Regions from separate parts of the Sporomusa aerivorans genome, predicted to be linked through region 1. Evidence: riboswitches for the same ligand, from Rfam matches in the RefSeq annotation. Region 1 holds a riboswitch; the other holds the start of a gene.
What was found. A riboswitch is a leader RNA that binds a small molecule or an ion and turns the genes downstream of it on or off. The one in region 1 is predicted to bind S-adenosylmethionine.
Positions count from the first base shown of each region.

Region 1 (4,456 bases):
GGCAGAATCAAAATCCAATAAACCGGTTACAATTGCCCTGGAAGAAGTAGCACAAGGCAAAATTACCTATGAGCGCACAAAAACAGGTATTAAATAGGAGTCGATAATGTCTGCAGGTCAAACTATTGTTATGGGTGTTACCGGCGGCATTGCCGCTTACAAAGCTGTAGAAGTCGTCAGTCGCCTAAAAAAGGCAGGTTATACTGTCCATGTCATTATGACAAAATCGGCCACCCAGTTTGTAACCCCGCTGACTTTTCGCGAGATGAGCGGTAACCCGGTGGTAACCGATATGTGGGAAGAACCCAAAACCTGGAATGTACAACATATTGCATTGGCCAGCAGTGCCGACCTGTTTTTAATTGCCCCGGCAACAGCCAATATCATTGGTAAGATCGCAAACGGCATTGCCGATGATATGCTCAGTACAACGGTTATGGCCACAACAGCCCCGGTACTACTTGCTCCGGCTATGAATACCAACATGTACTTAAATCCCGTTACCAGACAAAATCTGGCCAGGTTAGCGGAAATAGGCTATCACATCCTGGAACCGGCCGCCGGTCTGCTCGCCTGCGGGGTGGAAGGACCAGGCCGGTTGCCTGAACCGGCCTTTATTGTTGAAAAAGTAGTTGCTTTGTTACAAATGAGCAAGCAACTGTCCGGTAAACGGATATTGGTTACAGCAGCGGGTACTCGTGAGCCTATAGATCCGGTACGATATATTGGCAACCGCTCCAGTGGCAAGATGGGCTATGCTATCGCCCAGGCAGCAGCCGAACGAGGCGCCGAAGTAATCTTGGTATCAGGTCCGTCCGGCTTGCCAACTCCGCCGGGAGTAAGTGTCAGACGAGTGGAAACGGCATTGCAGATGCGAGATGCCGTTTTAGCTGAATTCGATACGGTAGACGCTGTTATTAAAGCCGCCGCCGTCGCCGACTACCGGCCGGAATTAGCGGCTGATCATAAAATAAAAAAAGACGGCGAAACATTAACAGTAAGTCTGATTAAGAATCCGGATATTCTGCTTGAGCTGGGCCAGAAGAAGAAGCAGCAGATCTTAGTCGGTTTTGCTGCGGAAACCCAGGAGCTTTTGCTACATGCCCGTGATAAATTAATTAAAAAGAATCTTGATCTAATTATTGCCAATGATGTAACTTTACCGGGGGCCGGGTTTAATGTTGACACGAATATAGTAAAACTAATTGACAAAAGCGGCCATGTGGAGGAACTGCCCCAGTTAAGCAAACAACAGATTGCCACTATTGTTATAGACAAAATTTGTGCAATGCTGACAAAATCTACTTGATTTTTTTCTCTATTTGTATTAAAATTTTTTTGTTATGAAAATTGCATATGCTATACTCATCAAGAGTTGGTGGAGGGACTGGCCCGATGAAACCGCGGCAACCATTTAGCAATGTCTAAAACGGTGCCAATTCCGGCGGATAACCGCAAGATGGGAGTGAAAACAAAATCACGCCTCCCTTTGCGGAGGCTTTTCTTTTTCAGTAGCTAAATTAGGAGGGACATTATGGAAAAAAAGCGTGTACTCTTTACATCCGAATCGGTAACGGAAGGTCATCCTGACAAAATTGCCGACCAGATTTCCGACAGCGTTCTTGACGCTATTCTGGCTCAGGACCCTGAAGCAAGGGTGGCCTGCGAAACGCTGGTTACAACAGGTATTGTGCATGTTGTAGGTGAAATCACCACCAACTGCTATGTAGATATCCCTAAAATTGTCCGGGAAACTATCAAAAGTATTGGCTACACCCGGGCGAAATACGGCTTTGACAGCGAAACCTGCGGTGTCTTAACCTCAATTGACGAACAATCGGCCGATATTGCCATGGGTGTTGATAAGGCACTGGAAGCCAAACAGGGAGATATGGACACAATTGAAGCCATCGGCGCCGGTGATCAGGGAATGATGTTTGGCTATGCCACCAATGAAACACCTGAATATATGCCGCTGCCAATTGCTTTAGCGCATAAACTGTCTCGCAGGCTGTCTGAGGTGCGTAAAAACGGCGACCTGACTTATCTCCGTCCGGACGGAAAAACACAGGTAACCGTAGAATATGAAGATGGCAAACCGCTACGTATCGATACCATTGTAATATCAACGCAGCACAGCCCGGATGTTGACCGCGATACAATCGAAAAAGATCTGATCGCTAAAGTTATTAGTCCTATTGTACCTGGTGAACTGCTTGATGCAAAAACAAAATATTATATTAATCCAACCGGCCGCTTTGTAGTTGGCGGTCCACAGGGTGATGCCGGCTTAACCGGGCGCAAAATTATCGTTGATACGTATGGCGGCATGGCCCGTCATGGCGGTGGCGCCTTCTCGGGTAAAGATCCCACAAAAGTTGACCGTTCTGCCGCTTACGCCGCCCGCTATGTTGCTAAAAATGTGGTGGCGGCCGGCCTCGCCGACAAGTGCGAAATACAGTTGGCCTACGCGATCGGTATCGCCCGTCCTGTTTCGGTCATGGTTGAGACGTTCGGCACGGCTAAAATCAGTGAAACGCAGATTGTTGAGCTTATTAACAAACATTTTGATCTCCGGCCAGCAGGCATTATTAAATCCCTTGACCTCAGACGCCCTATTTACCGTCAAACCGCCGCCTATGGTCACTTTGGCCGCACTGATATCGACCTGCCCTGGGAGCGTACCGATAAAGCCGACCTGTTACGCAAAGAAGCCAATCTATAGATATTTATTAATGAATTAATGGCTAATGGTAATACTAACATTGCTGGACACTCTATTCAGTACAAAGGAGGTATTCCATTGGCTACACAAACAAAAACCAAACAATCCGTTTACCGGGTGGGAGGCCTTAAAGGCGACCATTGCCGCGATCGTATTGAACATACGCTTTCACATTTGCATGGTGTTTCCTCTGTTAAAGTGGATCTGGCTGCCAAGCAGGTTGCCGTTAGCCATGACGAATCGGTAACTTCCAGCGGATATATCGAAGAAACCTTGCAATCACTCGGCTACTCCATCCAGGGTTAAAGGAGCAGATGTAATGAAGCTCCATTTTTCACCGCTAAGAAAGCGAATAAAACGTTATTTCAAACGATTGCCCATGGACACAGGTCTAGATTGGGAACTAGCCGCTTATTATCCGAAAAACCAGTAGCAGGTATTTACCACTTAGAAGCGAATATAAACTCTTAGATAAAAGGGGACTTATCAAGTCCCCTTCTCTTTATAATGAAATATTTAGGTGAAAAAATGTCAAATATCGCTCAAGTAATTGTAAATATTCCTGCCCGCAGTATCGATAAACCATTTTCCTATCTAATCCCGGAGCAGTTGCCGGCAATAGACATTGGCTGGCGTGTACTGGTACCGTTTGGCAGCAGAAAGGTAGAAGGGTTTGTTATCAGCCTGGAAGACGAACCGACAGACGGCCTAAAATCGATTCTGGCTGTGCTTGATGACTATCCCTGGTTTAATGATAATATGCTCAAGACAGCCGAATGGCTGAGCCGGTATTATCTGTGCTCTCCGGCAGAGGCCATGCGTCTGTTTGTCCCTGGACTGTCAGGTATAAAAAGTACTAAAGCTTACCAGGCTGCGCATGCAATTGATTGTGAGCAGGCCAGTATTCTTCTCGCTGCCAAACCGGCTGAATACCGCACCGTACTCAGCTACATTTTGGATCACGGGCCGGTTTCGCAAGCCGATTTAGCTAAACTGCCAGGCAGCATAGAGACTATTCTAAAATTTCTTTTACAGCATAAATTAATTATCCATACCGATACAGTGCTTAAGCGTGGTAAGGCCAGCACAATCAGGCTGATTAATCTTACAGTCAGCAAAGAATCAGCCGCACAGGCTGAACAAGCGCTGCCGCCAAGCAAGTCAGCTCAGCGACGTCTTCTGCACGCGTTAATCCAAACAGGTGAACTTTCCCCGACTGAATTAAGAAACCTTCATATCTCGGCAGATACTGTACGAAAGCTGACATCGCAAGGGCTTGTCGCCAGCCGCGAAGTACAAATATTTCGTAACAGTTATAATACTATCATACATAAGGTTGACGAAATAACGCTAACAACAGCCCAGCAGCAAGCCCTGCAACAAATCGGACCTGTACTTAAGGCCGGCATTCACAAATCTTTTCTGATACACGGGGTCACAGGCAGTGGAAAAACTCAGGTCTATATTAAAGCAGTGGCTGAAGCACGCGGACTCAACCGCCAGGCAATTGTGCTGGTACCGGAAATTGCACTGACAAGCCAAATTGTTGCCCGTTTTCAAGCAGCTTTTGGCCAGGATGTCGTAGTTATGCACAGTAAATTGTCAGTCGGTGAGCGGCATGACGCGTGGCGACGGCTGCATTCCGGTCAGGCCGGCATAGTTATCGGTGCTCGCTCGGCTTTGTTTGCACCTGTTGATAATCTGGGCGTCATCATTCTGGATGAAGAACAT
Region 1 is NZ_CP156926.1:3,543,212-3,547,667, forward strand. Features, by position in the region: gene rpoZ (DNA-directed RNA polymerase subunit omega) at 1-97, shown strand, start outside; gene coaBC (bifunctional phosphopantothenoylcysteine decarboxylase/phosphopantothenate--cysteine ligase CoaBC) at 107-1,309, shown strand; SAM riboswitch class I at 1,363-1,466, shown strand; gene metK (methionine adenosyltransferase) at 1,535-2,725, shown strand; gene SATMO3_RS16955 (heavy-metal-associated domain-containing protein) at 2,804-3,031, shown strand; gene priA (primosomal protein N') at 3,254-4,456, shown strand, end outside.

Region 2 (4,456 bases), 1.8 Mb from region 1:
GCTTACGCACACCGTATTCGCAGCCGGCATTCCAGTCAACAACCAGATCCTTGCCCCGGCTGGCCAGCGATCCTGTGATTTTCAGCAATTCTTCCTGAAACTTGTCAATACCCCAGTCAGCCAACAGAAATTTCAGGCGGGCATGATTACGCTTTTCCCGGTAGCCGTAATCACGGAAAATAACACCTACCGCTTTGGCGACCGCCAGCACTTGTCCTGGCTCGACGAAAATATCCAGCGGCTGAGCCAGACAAGGTTTGGCGGAAAGGCCGCCGCCTGCCATGACATTAAAACCAAGCGTTTTTACCCCGTCAACTTCTTTCTCCGCCGGCGTAAACGACAAATCGTTGATTTCGGCGTGAACCGGATTATGGATACTGCCGGAAATCGATATTTTATATTTGCGGGGAAGGTTGGAGAAGTCCCTGTTGTTATGGAAGAAATCAGATACTTCTTTCAGTACGGTCGCGGCGTCAAGCACTTCTTCCGGATCATAGCCTGCCACCGGATTGCCCACAATCGTGCGCGGACAGTCGCCTGCCGACTCAATACAGCTCAAACCCACTTTCTCCAGTCTGGCGAAAATGTCCGGCAAATACTCAACCCGTATCCAGTGGAACTGAATAGCGTGCCGTGTGGAAATGTCCAGTAAATTACGGCCGTAATCCCGGGAGATGCCCCCTAGCACCCGGGCCTGCGCTGACGTAAGCACCCCGCCGGGAACCTTAACTCTCAGTAAAAAATAGCCCTCTTCTTTCGGCCGCGATATGTACAGCCCCAGCCATTTCAGCAAATCAAAGTCCCGTTCTTCAACAGAGGCAAACCCCAGTTTTGCAAAACGCTCAATGTCTTCAACAATATCCAGCCCGTCTTTTTCCAGCTTAATCAATTCAACCTTGTTCAATTTAGTAAGATCGCCCGCCCAGGTTGGTTTCACAATGATTCCTCCCGTTTTAAATTTAGTTATATTCAAATAACGAAAAGGCCAAAGTTCACCTATTGAACTTTGGCCTTCAGTTTTCTGATTAGCACATAATTACACTACCAAAAATTCTGCCGCTTGTAAAGTGAAATTGTAAAATTCGTTGACTATATGCCATCGCCATGAAGGCCCGTTAGTTTGCCTACGCGGTATTTTTCGGTCCTCTCGACCTGCATAATTTGTCCGGCCTGTATTTGAATGGCAACCTTGCCATACTCCATACCGCTGACAGACTGTATAATACGAGTTCGTATCCCCGTCCCGCCCGGCTCTTTCGCGGCGGCTTTGGCAGACCCTTTGGCCTGCTGGTCGCAAATCCGGATTTTCTCCAGCTTTTCAAGTTGAATTACCTTTGAGTCCTGAATTACCAGTGTAAGCGAGCCAAAACTTATATCCCGCACCGCCTGTTCAATCAATTCAAGCGCCGCATCGGAAAAATACTTGCCTGAAACTACCTCATCCTGCTTAGCCATACTTTTACTCCCCCATTTGGCTCTAACTATGCGCGTTTAACCCGGAAACCATGTGTTTCCGACACCTTGCGGCCAATTCCCTGAATTTTACCGGTAATGCACGACCGGCAATGCGCCGGCGTATCATTGATGCAAATCTTGCCGGGATAAAGAAGATACATTTGACGGTATTCACCTTCAGTAACATTGGGCATAACCACATTAGCCCCCCGCTGTAGAGCCAGTACCCGCCCACGGGGATTCAGCGACTCCATTGCCGTTGTGGCCGGAATGTTGATATCCGGCATCAGCAGCCGGAGCATAGCCACAACCTTGGTGCTCATTTCAAATGTTCCGCCGCTTTCACCGGCCAGCGGCGTATCCGGATTGGGAATAAACGGCCCAATCCCAAGCATATCGGCATCAATTTCTTTAAAAAACAATATATCATCAGCCAAGGACTCCACGGTTTGCCCGGGAAGCCCCACCATACTGCCTGTGCCGAGTTCAAACCCCAGCTCTTTCAAATCCCTGAGACATCGCGCCCGGTTATCCCAGCTCATTCCCGGATCCAGCTTCTCATATAGCTCTTTATCGGTTGTTTCAATTCTTAAAAGGTATCTGTCCGCTCCGGCATCACGGTATTTTTCATATACTGCCCGCGACTTTTCGCCGACACTCAGCGTTATCGCCAAATCAAGCTCCTTGATCTTCCTGATGAGACAGACCATAGTCTCTGTATCGAAACAGTCATCTTCACCTGACTGCAATACTACCGTCCGATATCCGTAGGACTTAGCTTTTGCGGCGAAATCAACAATTTCATCCGGCTTCAAACGATAGCGCTTAACATTTTTATTATCGCGTCTTAATCCACAGTACAGGCAATTCTGTTTACATATATTTGAAAATTCAATTAACCCCCGCAAATGCACCTCGTCGCCTACATAGGCTTTCCGCACCCGGTCGGCGGCGGCAAAGAACTCTTCCTCATACTGGGTATCTATAAGCAACGCTACGATTTCTTCTTTGGAAAGCGTATGCGTTGTTTCCGCCTTTTGAATTAATTCCCCAATATTTTTAGGTTCAGTCATATGGATCACTGCCTCTCCCCCAAATTTCAAAAACAGGTTGCCCTTTTGAAATCATGATAAATGCTTTTTCCATCGGCGTCAATACAAAGTACCCAACATTTTATCCGACGACTAACCCGCTCTAAGACTCCCCCTTCTATAAGCGGGAGTTATACCCCTACGGGCACAGGCGAGCGGTTAATTCTACTTTATAAAGTAATCTTTACAATACCTATTGACAAAATTTATCGTCTATGGCAAAATATATTTCAATATCTCTTAATTGCATATCAAACTTATCGAGAGTGGTCGAGGGACTGGCCCTATGACACCCGGCAACCGGCAGAAATGCAAGGTGCTAATTCCAGCGGAGCAATCCGGAAGATGAGTTATTCGTGTTTATAAACGACTCTTCTTGCGGAAGAGTCGTTTTCTATTATTTATATAAAAGCAGGAGTGATAATTTATGAGATTTGCAACCAAAGTTGTCCAGGCCGGATTAGTCACAGACAAAACCACCGGCGCCCTTAGTACTCCCATTTACCAGACAGCCTCCTTCCGCCATCCTGAGCTAGGCCGCAGCACCGGCTATGATTATTCCCGCACCCAAAATCCAACCCGCAAAGCCGTAGAAGAAGCGGTAGCCGCACTGGAAGAAGGTCATGCCGGGTTTGCCTTTTCCTCAGGCATGGCTGCCATCACAGCCATTCTCATGCTTTATCGCCCTGGTGATCATCTGATTATTACCGAAGACTGTTATGGCGGAACTTATCGCGTTATGGATAAGTTATTTGCACAGCTTGGTTTAAGCGCCAGCTTCGTCGATACCAGCAATATTGATCAGGTACGGCAGGCGCTCCAGCCGGCAACCAAGGCTATCCTGGTGGAAACGCCGACAAATCCGCTGATGAAAATCGCCGATATCAGAGCTATTGTTGCTTTGGCCCGTAAGCACCAGAATCCTGTCCACGTCATTGTCGATAACACCTTTTTATCGCCTTATTTCCAAAAGCCCTTACTTCTGGGCGCCGACATCGTATTTCACAGCGGTTCAAAATACCTGGCAGGCCACAACGACGTTATCTGCGGTATTGCCGTGGCCAAAGACGCCGCCCTCTGTGAACAGATTGGCTTTGTCCAAAACGCTGCCGGCGCAATTTTAGGGCCGCAGGACAGCTGGCTGCTGCTGCGCGGCATGAAAACTTTGGCCATTCGCCTGCGCCAGCACGAACAGAACGCCCTGGCCATTGCCAAGTGGCTTACAACGCATCCCAGCGTCACCGCAGTGTATTACCCCGGTCTTCCCGGTCATCCCGGCAAAGAAATTCAGGAAAGCCAGGCCTCAGGCTACGGCGGCATGCTGTCTTTTACTGTAGATCATCCCCGTCTGCCAGAGCAGATATTGCGCAAGGTAAAGGTTCTGCAATTCGCCGAAAGCCTGGGCGGCGTTGAGTCATTAATAACTTTTCCGGCCGTACAAACCCATGCCGATATCCCGGCCGACATCCGCAACCGTCTTGGCATTACCGACTGTCTGCTGCGATTCTCGGTCGGCATTGAGGATGTAGAGGACCTCATTGCCGATCTGGCGCAGGCGTTGGAATAGTAATAGGCAATAATAAAACAGAGTAACCTTCAGATGAGGTTAAAGCCCCATCTGAAGGTTACTCGCCTATCCAGTGACTTAGCCGTTCGCCTGTGCCCGTTAGAGGTATAACTCCCACTTGTAAAAGCAGGAGTCTTAGAGCAGGTTGATCGTCGGATAAAAGATCTTACTAGTAATATAGTGGCCGTATTGAAACGTAACGTTTCAATACGGCCACTATTGTTCTGCCGGGCAACGGCATGATCGGGCTAGCCAAGGTAAAACGAATCGACATAATTAATAGCAAATATTGTATTATATAAAAATTATCTATAAAAATATTTAAAATGCATATTTTTAATTT
Region 2 is NZ_CP156926.1:1,717,311-1,721,766, reverse strand. Features, by position in the region: gene SATMO3_RS07760 (nitrite/sulfite reductase) at 1-937, opposite strand, end outside; gene SATMO3_RS07755 (DUF2292 domain-containing protein) at 1,090-1,455, opposite strand; gene hydE ([FeFe] hydrogenase H-cluster radical SAM maturase HydE) at 1,482-2,528, opposite strand; SAM riboswitch class I at 2,801-2,898, shown strand; gene SATMO3_RS07745 (PLP-dependent aspartate aminotransferase family protein) at 2,974-4,113, shown strand.
Region 2: another riboswitch for S-adenosylmethionine. It lies ahead of SATMO3_RS07745 (PLP-dependent aspartate aminotransferase family protein); the one in region 1 lies ahead of metK (methionine adenosyltransferase).